Regions from separate parts of the Arthrobacter sp. B1I2 genome, predicted to be linked through region 2. Evidence: predicted binding sites of a transcription regulator. Region 2 holds the regulator's gene; the other holds the start of a gene.
The links. The regulator LexA, encoded in region 2, represses DNA repair genes until DNA is damaged. The targets are predictions, from matches to a motif close to TCGAACANNTGTTCGA.
Positions count from the first base shown of each region.

Region 1 (6,291 bases), 690 kb from region 2:
GCCCAGGGTGTGGGTGCTTCTGATCAGTTCGTAGGTGGCTTCGTCGTCAAGGGGGACTGCGTTCAGGTCGATCCTGCCGTCCCCGGCTATGTAGTCAGGCCCTGTGCCGTCAGGACCTGCCGGATGTCCGCCTGCTGCCACTACATCCTTTTTGGTGGGGTGGATGCGGATGATCTCGCGGACTGCGAAGGCCATGGCGCTTTGCATGCGCACCCCCAGGACATCGAGCTTGAGCATGCCCATGGGGTCCATGTCGTGTTTGTCGAACTGGCTCATGGGCAGCCCGAGTCCGCTTGGCTGCACCGGTGTGCGGTCCAGGAGCGTGGCATCGCCCAGGATCACGCCGCACGGGTGCATGGAGATGTGGCGGGGCAGCCGGTCGAGGCGTTCGGTCAGGTCCACCAACAGGTCAAGCTGCTGGTTCCCTTCGGTGTCGCGCTGCTCCACCCGGCCCGCGAACTCCCGGAGTTCGGGTTTTTCCTGCAGGGCCTCACGGAACTTTCGGGCGGAAAAGCGCCACAGCTGTTTGGCGATCTCCCCCACCTCGCCGTCGTCCATGCCCAGCGCCAGCCCGGCGTCGCGCACCGCCCCCCGTGCCCGGTACCCGTTCTGCATGCTCATCAGGGTGACCCGTTCCGAGCCAAATCGTTCAAAAATCCTGCGGTAAACGTTGTGGCGTTCCGCGCTTTCGACATCAATGTCAATGTCCGGCAGCGTGGCGCGGTCGTTGGAGAGGAACCGTTCAAAGATCAGGTCATGCTTGAGTGGATCTACATGGCTGACGTCAATCAGGTAATTGACCAGGCTGGAGGCCCCGGACCCCCTGGCCGCCGCCCTGACCCCCATGTCCTGGATCATCCGGGAAACCTCCGCCACCGTCAGGAAGTAGGAGGAGAAACCAAGGTTCCGGATGATCCGAAGCTCATGATCCAGCCTCCCCAGCATGTCCTGTTCATGCCTGCCGGTGATCCCCGGGAACCGCCTGCCGATTCCTGAATGGCAGCGCTGGATGAGTTCGGCGTGCGGATCCTGGCTGATGCCGATGACTGAGGCCTCCGGAACCACCGGCTGCTTCCACCCCATATCGGCGGTGGGGTCGATCCGGCAGAGGTCGGCGAGCGCCTCGGTTTGCGCCATGAGCTGCTTGAGGTCTGCGGCACCATACCCGGCAGCGGAAATGATTTCCCTGCCGAGCCCCAGCATCTGTTCTCCTGTTTTCAGCCACCCCTGGCCGGTGGGCTGCAGGAGCGGTTCCCCTGCCAGTTCCGGCAGTGACTTCAGCGTCCGGGCAGAGTCCAGGACGTCGGCGGTTGGTGCGCCGTCGGCGGCGCAGTACCTGACGGCGTTGCTGAGAATCGCGGGTACACGGTGTTCCTCTGCGAGCCTGAGCATGCGCACGGCATGGGCGGTGCTGAATGGCGTCCCGGGTGCGCTGAGCTGGGAGACGACTTCGGCCACCACCGTTCCAGCGGGCATGGCATCCAGCCACTGTTTGAAAAGGGTCCGGGGACGCAGGTACCGCCTGCCACCCATGGCCCGTCCGACGTCGGAGTCCGGTCCAAGCAGGACGGTCAGCACCGGCTTGAGGGTGTGGGGGTCAAGGGTGCGGGAGGCGAGTTCGGCGCGGGTGACTGCAGCGGGCACCGCTCCCCCGGCCTTCCCGGATGTACGGGCATGGGCGTCGGAAACCAGCCGGCACAGAGCGCGGTACCCGGCACCGTTGTTGTGGCCGCGTGCCAGCACCACCACCCGGCCGGATACCTGCGTGCGGTGATCGCCGTCGTCGTCAAATACCGCAAGGTCCACTCCCACAATGGGGTCGATGCCTGCCGCCATACAAGCCTTGAGGTGCTTGATGGTGCCGTACAGGCCGTCCCGGTCGGTGCAGGCGAGGGCGGTGGCACCGTCGGCTGCGGCCGCCATTGCCAATTCTTCAGGCCAGGAGACGCCGTAGTGGGCGCTGAATGCCGTGGAAACGTGGAGGTGGGTAAAGCTCATGCTGTTCTGGTGCGCAGGGCGTCATGGATCCGCAACAGCCGCCAACGGCCGCTGCGGATATGGCGCGTCAGGTCAAGGGTGAGAGGTTCTGCGCCGGCAGGTTCTCCGGCTCCGGGGCGGGACGGCGCCTGGGCGGGCAGCACCTGGACCCGCCAGATTTCGTGGTCAACCACGCCGGGACCGCTTCCCAGGGGGGCCCTGCTGTCCTCGGCCCACCATTGCCGGCGTTCATACCACCGGACGGGCTCGGCGCAGACTGTGTAGGACTTGCCTGCCCACGTCAAGGCTTCAGGCTGCCCGGCAGCGGAACACACCACGTCAACGGACTCGCTGAACATGCCCACGTGCGCCTCCCGGACGGTACTTCCTTTGACGGGTATTCGAATATATATTCGAACGAAATCAGTCTACGCCGGGCCGGCAGCAAAACATAGGCGGGGGTGGACGGAGCGTGCGGCAGGGAGCAGGATGTTGGCATGAGCACCGATGACGCACTCCTGAAGCAGGCAAGCATCAAAACCCAGGACTCCACCCTCGTCGCAAGGTTCGACATCGACGGCGCCATTCCGGATTCCGGCGCCTATGTAGTGGGACTGATGGGAGCCTCTCCCGACTATTCCCAACAACGGCGGCTGTGCATCGAGTTCATGAACGGGGAGGCAATCGCCTGCTACTCGTTCAACCGGGACCAGGGAATCGAGGAGGATTACGACCTGTCCGGGGTTTCACACTCGGAAAACAGCATCACCGGAAGCTTTCCCGCCACGGCCCTGACCGGGCTCGGGCAGGGGCACGTCCTGTCAGCCTTCAGCGAGGCGGACGGACGGGAGTTCCAGCACGGAGTACCGGTGGAGGAAACCCTTTAGGGCTCCTCCACCGGCTCCTGGAACTTGTCAGCTGTTTTCTTTGTGGATCTTCAGTTCAAGTTCAATGAACCCGGAGATCATCGCCCGGTAGGTTGATTCGACGATGTCCGGGTCGATGTCCTTCTTCTCTGCGGCCGACCGGACGTGCTCGATGATCCGCTCCACCCGGCCAGGCGCACGCACCTCGGCGTCATCACCCTTGAGCGTCCCGGCGATCCTGATCAGCCGTTCGCGGCGGGCGATGAGGGTGACGATCTGCTCATCCACCTCGTCAACGGCAACCCGAACGGCAGCGAGCTGTTCCTTGTCGGCCCGGGCATCCCTATCGTTTCCTTGAATTGTCGCCATCATCTGACAGTATCGAAGCATGGAGCCCAGAGTCGACTTTATCTCCCTCGGAGTCCGCAATGTTCAGGAATCGCGCGCCTTTTACATTGATGGCCTCGGGTGGCCGGTCCACCGCGAGGTTGCCGGGGAGGTGCTGTTCATCCAGGTGAACCACGGCCTGGTGCTCTCCCTCTGGGATGCACGCCAGATGCAGGCTGAGGCAGGCACCACCCCGCCGGCAGGCATCCCCTGCATCACTCTCAGCCACAACCTCCGAAGCCCCGCGGAGGTTGACAGGGTCATGGAAGAGGCTGCGGCGGCAGGCGCTGCCATCATTGCCGAGCCGGTTACCCAGCCGTGGGGCGGCTACACCGGGTATTTTGCCGACCCCGACGGCTTTCGCTGGGAAGTGGCCTACAACCCCACCTGGGCAGTGGACGACGCCGGCACCGTCACCGTGTGACACCCGCACCTTTGGCGGCGGCTGCTAGAACAGGGCTTCCACCGGGCGGATCAGTTCGGGACCGTTGTTGCGGACGTTGCCCACTTCCCTGCCCACGGAAACAACCCGCCAGTCGGCGGCGGCATTTTTGACCCCGGACCGCACCAGGTCCACGAGTCCGGCGGCGTCATCCGCCTGCGGGTCCAGCCAGGCTTCCATGGTTGCCCTGTCCATGGGCAGGGGCACCCTGTCGTGCAGCTCCGTCAGCTTCCCGAAAATGGTGGATTCAGTCCCTGCCGGGGGCGTGTCTGCCGTGAGGATGGACGTGGACAGCAGCCAGCGTCCCGGCTCCCCTTCGGGAACAGATGGGTCCTTCCACCACTCGTAGAGGCCTGCGAACACCAGCCCGTGGTCCTGGCCCGGGTGCACATAGTAGGGCTGTTTGGACTTCCCAGGGCCCTGCTTCCATTCGTAGTAGCCGTCAGCCGGCACGGCGCAACGGCGGGACTGTACGGCCTTCCGGAACGCCGGCTTCTCCAGCACGGATTCGCTCCGGGCGTTGATCATGCGGGAGCCGATTCCGGGATCTTTTGCCCAGGACGGGACCAGGCCCCAGCGCGCCACGTGCAGCTGGCGTACCTGCCGGGGCGCGGCATCGTCATCGACCAGGCGCTCCAGCACGATGGGGACAGCATCGGTAGGGGCCACATTCCACGACGGCGGGATGCTCACCTCTTCCTCAAGCTCGGCGTCAAACTCGGCCAGGAGGTCCCCCACGGCACGTGCCATTACGTAGCGTCCACACATGGCACCAGCTTGCCACCGCCCGCCACATACTGTCATCCAGGCACCAGGGCGGGCCTGCAACACCGGGGAATACCGGCGGCCACGCTACGGTTGACGGTAAGGAAACCTTTCAAGCGACGTATAGGAGATCCCTGTGGACTTCACTCCCGAATCCGGCACCATCACCATGTTCTCCACCACCTGGTGCGGCTACTGCAACCGGCTGAAGAAGCAGCTGGATGCGCAGGGCATCGGCTACACGGAAATCAACATCGAAGAGGTGGACGGCACCGCCGAACTCGTGGAGCGGCTGAACGGCGGCAACCGGACCGTCCCCACGGTACTCTTCCCGGACGGCTCCGCAGCCACCAACCCATCAGCTGCCGAGGTCAAGAGCCGCCTGGCTGCCTGACCGGCCCCCGGCACACACGGCACCGCGCCGGAACTGATGCGGGTCATGCCCCCAGGCTGCTGAAGGAAGCAGTTTCCAGGGTGGCATGGCCCGCATATGTGTCCAGGAGGGCCTGCTCCACTGCTGCCACATCCAGGCCGGGCACCAGGTCATTGGCGGCGCCGGCCGTGGCGGGATCCCAGTCCAGGCCCAGCGCGGCATAGCTGTCGGTAAGGACCTTGCGGATCGGCGCGGAATCCTCCACCACAATGACCGAGCTGAAGAGCCAGCCGCCGGAGACAACCCGCTGCGCGGTACCCACCAGTTTCACCCGCCGGGAGCTGTCCGCCGGGTCCGTTCCATGCACGCTGAATTCCCCGGGACAGTATTCACCCGGGATTTCCCCCACCGCCGCCTGCACCCCAACGCTGCGCAGCGCCTGCGCAAAGAGCCCGCCGAAGTAGCCGAACCGGGTTTTGGACCCGGCGACGGCGTCCGGGTCCGGTTCGATATGGTCCACCACCAGGGTGCCCTGGTGGTATGCGGCGGCGCGTCCTCCTGCCCGGCGGACCAGGGGTTCGAAGCCGTTGTCCCGGCAGGCCTGGGCGGCCGCGTCAAATCCGGGCAACCGGGTGTCCCGCTGCCCGAACGCCACGGTGGGCGCGGGCCGGTAGAGCCGCAGGGTGGGACCAATACCGCCGCCCTTGGCCCGGGCCAGCAGCTCCAGGCCGAATTCGAGGTCGCGGCCCGCGCCCAGGGACACGTCCTGCCGCACCACGGTGAGCGTGCGGAGTTCAGTACCGGTTTGGTGCATTGTTGCAAGACTCCTGTGTTGGGTGCACACGTTCAGTGGTGCCGTGTTCGATGGCTGTGGGCGGACAGGCCATCCCTAGATTACGCCCGACGGCGGCAGCCGTCTTAATGCCCTCGGCGCCCCGCCCACAGGGCATGCAGCAGCGGAACGGACGACGCGGTCATCAGCATGTTGCCGAGCCCCAGGTCGTCGGCGCGGACGATGGCGCCCGCCACCAGCAGGGCACCGAAAACAAGGGCGGAGGCCGAACGACGTCCCGCCCGTTCCAGCCGCGCGGCCTGCCGCTCCAGCCGGGGAACGGCCATCTGCAGTGATCCCTCCTCGAGCCGGCCGGCCAGGGCGTCGAGCCTGCCAGGCAGTCGCAAGGCGATCCCCGCGGCGTCGAAGGCCTGCCGCGCCACGTCCTGTACCACGTTGCCGCGCTGGTTCCGCAGCAGCTGTGCCGCATAGGGTTCCACGGAGTCCCAGAGGTTGAAGCGTTCGTCCAGTGCGCTGCACACGCCGGACGTCAGGGACATGGCGCGGATGATCAGCAGGAAATTCTCCGGCAGCTGGAACGGCAGCGAGCGGACTACATCCCCGAACTCCACCGCGAAATCGCGGAACTCCCGGGGGTCGACTTCACGGAGCTCGGCAAAGCCCATGCCGCCGAAGCGGGCAAAGAGCT
Region 1 is NZ_JAUSYC010000001.1:3,031,811-3,038,101, reverse strand. Features, by position in the region: gene QFZ57_RS14200 (DNA polymerase III subunit alpha) at 1-1,998, opposite strand, end outside; gene QFZ57_RS14195 (DUF6504 family protein) at 1,995-2,342, opposite strand; gene QFZ57_RS14190 (hypothetical protein) at 2,475-2,864, shown strand; gene QFZ57_RS14185 (chorismate mutase) at 2,892-3,215, opposite strand; gene QFZ57_RS14180 (VOC family protein) at 3,232-3,654, shown strand; gene QFZ57_RS14175 (SOS response-associated peptidase) at 3,679-4,440, opposite strand; gene QFZ57_RS14170 (mycoredoxin) at 4,574-4,831, shown strand; gene QFZ57_RS14165 (lipoate--protein ligase family protein) at 4,875-5,624, opposite strand; gene QFZ57_RS14160 (ABC1 kinase family protein) at 5,729-6,291, opposite strand, start outside.
Region 1: a site for LexA is predicted at 2,379-2,394, ahead of QFZ57_RS14195 (DUF6504 family protein). Genes of this name have one in related genera too.

Region 2 (6,291 bases):
TGGCACCTTCCCAGCGTCGTGGCCTTGAAGACATCGTCAAGGTCAAGGTCATCGACCGGACGGCCCTGATCCTGGACATCTTCGCCCAGCACGCCAAGAGCCGCGAAGGCAAAGCCCAGGTGGAGCTGGCGCAGCTGGAATACCTGCTTCCCCGCCTGCGCGGCTGGGGCGACTCCATGTCCCGCCAGGCCGGTGGCCAGGTCGGCGGCGCTGCCGCCGGCATGGGCTCCCGCGGCCCCGGTGAAACCAAGATCGAACTGGACCGGCGCCGGATCCGTACCCGCATGGCGAAGCTGCGGCGCGAAATCGCCGCAATGAAGCCGGCACGCGAGACCAAGCGGGCCAACCGCCGTCGTAATGAAGTGCCCTCCGTGGCGATTGCCGGGTACACCAACGCCGGCAAGTCCTCGCTGCTCAACCGGCTCACGGACGCCGGCGTCCTCGTGGAGAACGCACTGTTCGCCACGCTGGATCCCACCGTCCGCAAGGCCGAAACCGCGGACGGCCTGGGGTACACCCTGGCCGACACCGTTGGATTCGTCCGTTCGCTGCCCACCCAGTTGGTGGAAGCCTTCCGCTCCACCCTCGAGGAGGTAGCGGACTCGGACCTGATCCTGCACGTGGTGGACGCTTCGCACCCCGACCCCGAAGGACAGATCGCTGCGGTCCGGAAAGTCTTCAGCGAAGTTGACGCCCGCAAGGTGCCGGAGATCATCGTCTTGAACAAGGCCGACGCGGCCGACCCCTTCGTGGTGGAGCGGCTGAAGCAGCGCGAACCACGCCACGTGGTGGTCTCGGCCCGCACAGGGGAGGGCATTCCGGAACTGCTGAAGGCCATCAGCGAATCGATTCCCCGGCCCTCGGTCAAGATGGACCTGCTCATCCCGTATGACCGCGGAGACCTGATCAGCAAGCTCCATGAGTCAGACGCCGAAATCCTCAGCGTGGACCACGTCGAGGCAGGCACCAGGGCCGCGGTGAAGGTCAGGGAGGGCCTGGCGTCCGAGTTGCAGCCATTCGTCGTCAATGACTGACCCCGCCGCCGGGGAAGCCGCGCAGACGGCCGGCGAGCAGCTCGTTATCGAACTGCTCGACCGCGCCGTCGCCGGCATGGGCGGGCAAAGCCGCACCGGACAACACGAAATGGCCCTGCAGGTGGCCCGGGCCATCGAAACGGGCAACCATCTGCTGGTCCAGGCAGGCACCGGCACCGGCAAATCGCTGGCCTACCTGGTGCCGCTCATTGCCCATGCCCTGGAAAGCAACAAGCCGGCTCTGGTATCCACGGCCACGCTGGCATTGCAAACCCAGATTGTTGGCAGGGACCTGCCCCGGCTCCTGAAGAACATCACCCCGGCCCTGGAACGGCCGGTCAAGGTTGCCCTGGTGAAGGGGCGGTCCAACTACGTGTGCCGCCACAAACTCGAAGGCGGCTTCCCCTCCGAGGAGCCTTCCGAAGGGCAGCTCTTCTCCTTGGGCGAGGACACCAGCGTTCCGCATTTTGCCGCGGCAGTGGGCGGACCCTCCTCCCAGCTGGGCAAGGAAGTGGTGCGGCTCCGCGAATGGGCGGAGAAGACAGCCACCGGCGACCGGGACGAGCTGCTGCCCGGCGTGACTGACCGTGCCTGGCGCCAGGTCTCAGTGACCTCCATGGAGTGCCTCGGCGCCCAAAAATGCCCCATGGCCGCCGAGTGTTTCAGCGAGCTGGCCCGGCAGGACGCAGCCGAGGCAGATGTCGTGGTGACCAACCACGCCATGCTCGCCGTCAGCGCCTTCGAGGGACTCGCCGTCCTGCCCGAGTACGACGTCGTCGTGGTGGACGAAGCGCACGAATTGCAGGACCGGGTCACTGGAGCCGTGTCCGGGCAGTTGTCCGTAGCCATGGTCCACGCGGCCGCTTCCGGCGCACGGAAACATACCGCCATCACCGTTGATTCCCTGAATGCCGCAGCGGCCAACCTCGAACTGGCCCTCGCAGGCGCACCGAACGGCCTGCTTCCCAACGGCCTGAACGACGAACAGCTGGACTGCGTGGACCAGTTGCGGGAGGCCTGCCGGGCTGCGCTGTCCGATTCCAAGGGGGACAGCACCACCCCGGCCGACGGCGGCCGGCAGCTGGCCCGGTCCCGCCTCATGCTCATCCTGGAACTGTGCGAGCGGCTGATCGCTGCGCGGGAAAACCGGGAAGTAATCTGGTTTTCCCGCGCCAGCACGTTCGATCCCGGCCAGGGATACTCGCAGCCTGATGAGAATGCGCCGGTCCTGATCAACATCGCGCCGTTGTCCGTAGCCGGGAGGCTGCGGGAAGGGCTCTTCGCCGGGCACACCGTCGTCCTGACGTCCGCGACCCTGGCCATCGGCTCGGCGTTTGAACCAGCGGCCGGCGGACTCGGCCTTATTGGCGACGGTGCGCCCAGCTGGACAGGCGTGGACGTGGGCTCGCCCTTCGACTATCCAAAACAGGGCATCCTCTATGTGGCCGGCCACCTGCCAAAGCCCGGCCGCGGCGTTTCCCCGGAAGCGCTGGAGGAACTGGAAGCGCTGATCAAAGCATCAGGCGGGGGAGCCCTGTGCCTGTTTTCATCGCGCCGGGCTGCCGAAGAGGCTGCGGACGCCCTCCGGCCCAAGCTGGACGTGACTGTGCTCTGCCAGGGCGAATCGACCATGGCAGCGCTGGTCAAGCAGTTCGCCGATGAACCGGACACCTGCCTCTTTGGGACTATGTCCCTGTGGCAGGGGGTTGACGTCCCAGGAGGCTCCTGCCGCCTGGTGGTGATTGACCGCATACCGTTCCCCAGGCCGGATGATCCGCTGATGACCGCGCGTTCGCGTGCCGTGGCGCAGGCCGGGGGAAACGGCTTCATGTCCGTCTCGGCCACGCACGCGGCAATCCGGCTGGCACAGGGCGCGGGCCGGCTGATCCGGTCCACCGGAGACAAGGGCGTAGTGGCCGTTCTGGATTCGCGGTTGGCAACAGAGCGGTATGCGGGCTTCCTGCGGGGAGCACTGCCCCCGTTCTGGGCCACCACGGACCGCAGCAAGGCGCTGGCCGCACTGACCAGGCTGGGCGCGGACGCCGCCAGATGATGCCAGCCCCAGATAAGTCCGGGGATGGCAGCGGAGAGCCGGCTACAGGGAACGCAGAACTGAGACCACTTTGCCCATGATGGTGGCGTGGTCGCCAAGGATGGGTTCGTACTGCGTGTTTTGGGGAAGCAGCCACGTGTGGCCGTCGCGCTGCCGGAAGGTCTTGACCGTGGCTTCGTCGTCCAGCAGTGCAGCAACGATGTCCCCGTTGGCGGCGTCCGCCTGGCGCCGCACCACCACCCAGTCGCCGTCGCAGATGGCTGCGTCCACCATGGAATCGCCCGCCACCCTGAGCATGAAAAGTTCGCCCTGGCCAACCAGTTGGCGGGGGAGCGGCATGACATCTTCGACGAGTTGCTCGGCCAGGATGGGCCCGCCGGCAGCAATCCGGCCGACCAGCGGAACCATGGCAGTATCAAGCGCGGTGGGCAGTTCTGCCACGGTGGCACCGCCGCCGGCGGCCTGCGGGGCGGGAGACGTGCCGGCCGCTTTGCCGGTACCGCCGTCCAGCGTCAGGGGCATGAGCACTTCCATGGCGCGTGGCCGCTTGGGGTCGCGGCGCAGGTAACCCAGCTTCTCCAGCTGGGAGAGCTGGTGGGTCACGCTGGACAGGCTCGCCAGGCCAACGGTATCGCCGATCTCACGCATGGAGGGCGGGTACCCGTTCTCATTAACTGAGCGCTGGATGGTTTCCAGGATTTTCTTCTGCCTGGGCGTCAGGCCCTTGGTGGTCCTCTTGGATTGCGGGGCGGTCCTGCCCCCGACGGCTGCTGCTGCCATATTCGCCAATGCCTTTCGCTTGCCGCCGGATCTTCCGCTTGGCACTGTTCGGCAGCGCCCCGGGAGGACTTCCACTGTCATTGTCAGACCCTGCTGTTCAACTTCAGTGGTGGTTGTTCTTTGGTTTCAAAGCTAGGCCAGCCTCATGGCTTTTTCAAACATTTGTTCTAGCGAGTCTCGACATTATTCGTTGATAGGTGCTAAAACTTAACAAGCAAAGTTCGAACATGTGTTCTAACCAGTGCATGCCCTATTCGAAGACGTAGCCGGAAGAAGGTCCCGGCGGTCAATAGCTGGGGCAGCTGGCTGGGCGGACACCCGGGCAGCACGGCAGGTCCAGGAGGGCTCAGTTCATGTCAGCTATATCGCTTCACCATGTTTCACTTTCGGAACGCTTTTCCCTGCAGCGGCGGAATCCTGTGGACCGCCGGACGCCAACAGCCGCAACCTTGCGGCTGACCCGCCGGGGACGGATCGTCCTGATCGGGGTACCGCTTGTACTCCTCGCTGTACTTCTGATGTCGCTGTCCGGACTCTTCAACTCGCCGGCCAAGGCCTCCGATTCCGCTGCCGGTCTTGCAGTGACGCCCACGGTCACTGTGACGGTGCAGGCCGGACAGTCGCTGTGGGCCATCGCAGGTGCGGTTGCTCCGGACCGTGATGCCCGGGACGTAGTGGCGGACATCGTCCAGCTCAACAACCTTTCCGCGGGCGCTGTCCTGCCTGGCCAGCAACTGTTCGTCCCCACACGCTGAGCGGTCTGCCGGCGCAGCCTGCCGCAGGGAATGGCCAGGGCAGGGAACGGGTTGGCGCGGCACACCGCAGCGGCGGGGAATGAGCCGTGGCAGAAAAGGGCTCACGGCAGAGCATGCCGAGGGCGAACAGCGGCTGTCACATTTTCCGGTAGTTGCTGCGGCAACTAAACTGTTCAGGTGAACGACCAGCTAGAGCGTCTGAACCGGCTTCCCCTCCGCAGCAACCTTCGCGGGCTGACCCCTTACGGGGCGCCCCAACTGGACGTCCCCATCCTGCTGAATGTCAATGAGAACACCCATGGTGTTCCCGCAGACGTGCGTGCAGCCATCAGCGCCGCCGTCACGGAGGCTGCAGCGGGGCTCAACCGCTACCCGGACCGTGAGTTCACCAAGCTGCGGAAAGCCCTGGCGGAATACCTCGGTCACGGGCTTGACGAAACCAACCTTTGGGCAGCCAACGGCTCCAATGAAGTGCTGCAGCAGATCCTCCAGGCCTTTGGCGGTCCCGGCCGTACCGCCCTGGGCTTTCCGCCCACGTACTCCATGTACCCCCTGCTTGCCAGCGGAACCGACACCAGGTACATCACGGGGGAACGATCGGAAAGCTACGACCTGAGCGCTGAGTCCGCCGCCCGCCAGGTCAAGGAACTGCAGCCGAACATCGTCTTCCTCTGCTCGCCCAATAACCCCACCGGGACCGGCCTTGGACTGGACGTTGTGAAGGCCGTCTATGAGGCCGGCGAGGCCAGCCAGGCCATCGTGATCGTCGATGAGGCCTACCACGAGTTCGCGCACGACGGGACTCCCAGTGCACTGACCCTGCTGCCCGGCCGGGAGCGGCTGATCGTATCCCGCACCATGAGCAAGGCGTTCGCCCTGGCGGGCGCCCGGCTCGGCTACATGGCTGCAGCGCCGGAAGTCACCGATGCGCTGCGGCTGGTGCGCCTGCCGTACCACCTGTCCGCCATCACCCAGGCGACCGCCCTGGCCGCCCTCGATCACCGCGAAGCGCTGATGGCTGATGTCCAGGACATCAAGAAGCAGCGGGACCGGATCGTGGCGGAACTGACAAGGATGGGCCTCCAGCCGGCCGCGTCAGACTCCAACTACGTATTCTTCGGGGGCCTGGAAAATCCGCACCAGGTCTGGCAGGAGCTGCTGGATGCAGGTGTGCTCATCCGTGACGTAGGCATCCCCGGCCACCTCAGGGTCACGGCGGGCACTGAGTCGGAAACCACAACCTTCCTTACTTCCCTGGAGCGCATCCTTGCGGGCCAGGCCGCGCTTCCGGCCTAGACTTGATATTGCGGCGCTGGACGCCCGGAACCACTTCTTCTCCCACAAAGGATCCTTCACCATGAGTCCAACCGGATCGAATACGGCTGCGGACCGGACCGCCCGCATGGAGCGTGCCACCAGCGAGTCCTCCGTACTCGTGGAGATCAACCTCGACGGAACCGGCGTATCGGACATCGATACCTCGGTGCCGTTCTACGACCACATGCTCACGGCCCTGTGCAAACACTCCCTGATCGACATGACCGTCAAGGCCACCGGAGACACCCACATCGACGTCCACCACACCGTCGAGGACGTGGCCATCACGTTCGGTGAAGTGCTGCGCACGGCCCTGGGCAACAAGGCCGGAATCCGCCGCTTCGGCGAAGCC
Region 2 is NZ_JAUSYC010000001.1:3,723,074-3,729,364, reverse strand. Features, by position in the region: gene hflX (GTPase HflX) at 1-1,034, shown strand, start outside; gene QFZ57_RS17360 (ATP-dependent DNA helicase) at 1,027-3,087, shown strand; gene lexA (transcriptional repressor LexA) at 3,130-3,867, opposite strand; gene QFZ57_RS17350 (LysM peptidoglycan-binding domain-containing protein) at 4,221-4,622, shown strand; gene QFZ57_RS17345 (histidinol-phosphate transaminase) at 4,800-5,918, shown strand; gene hisB (imidazoleglycerol-phosphate dehydratase HisB) at 5,980-6,291, shown strand, end outside.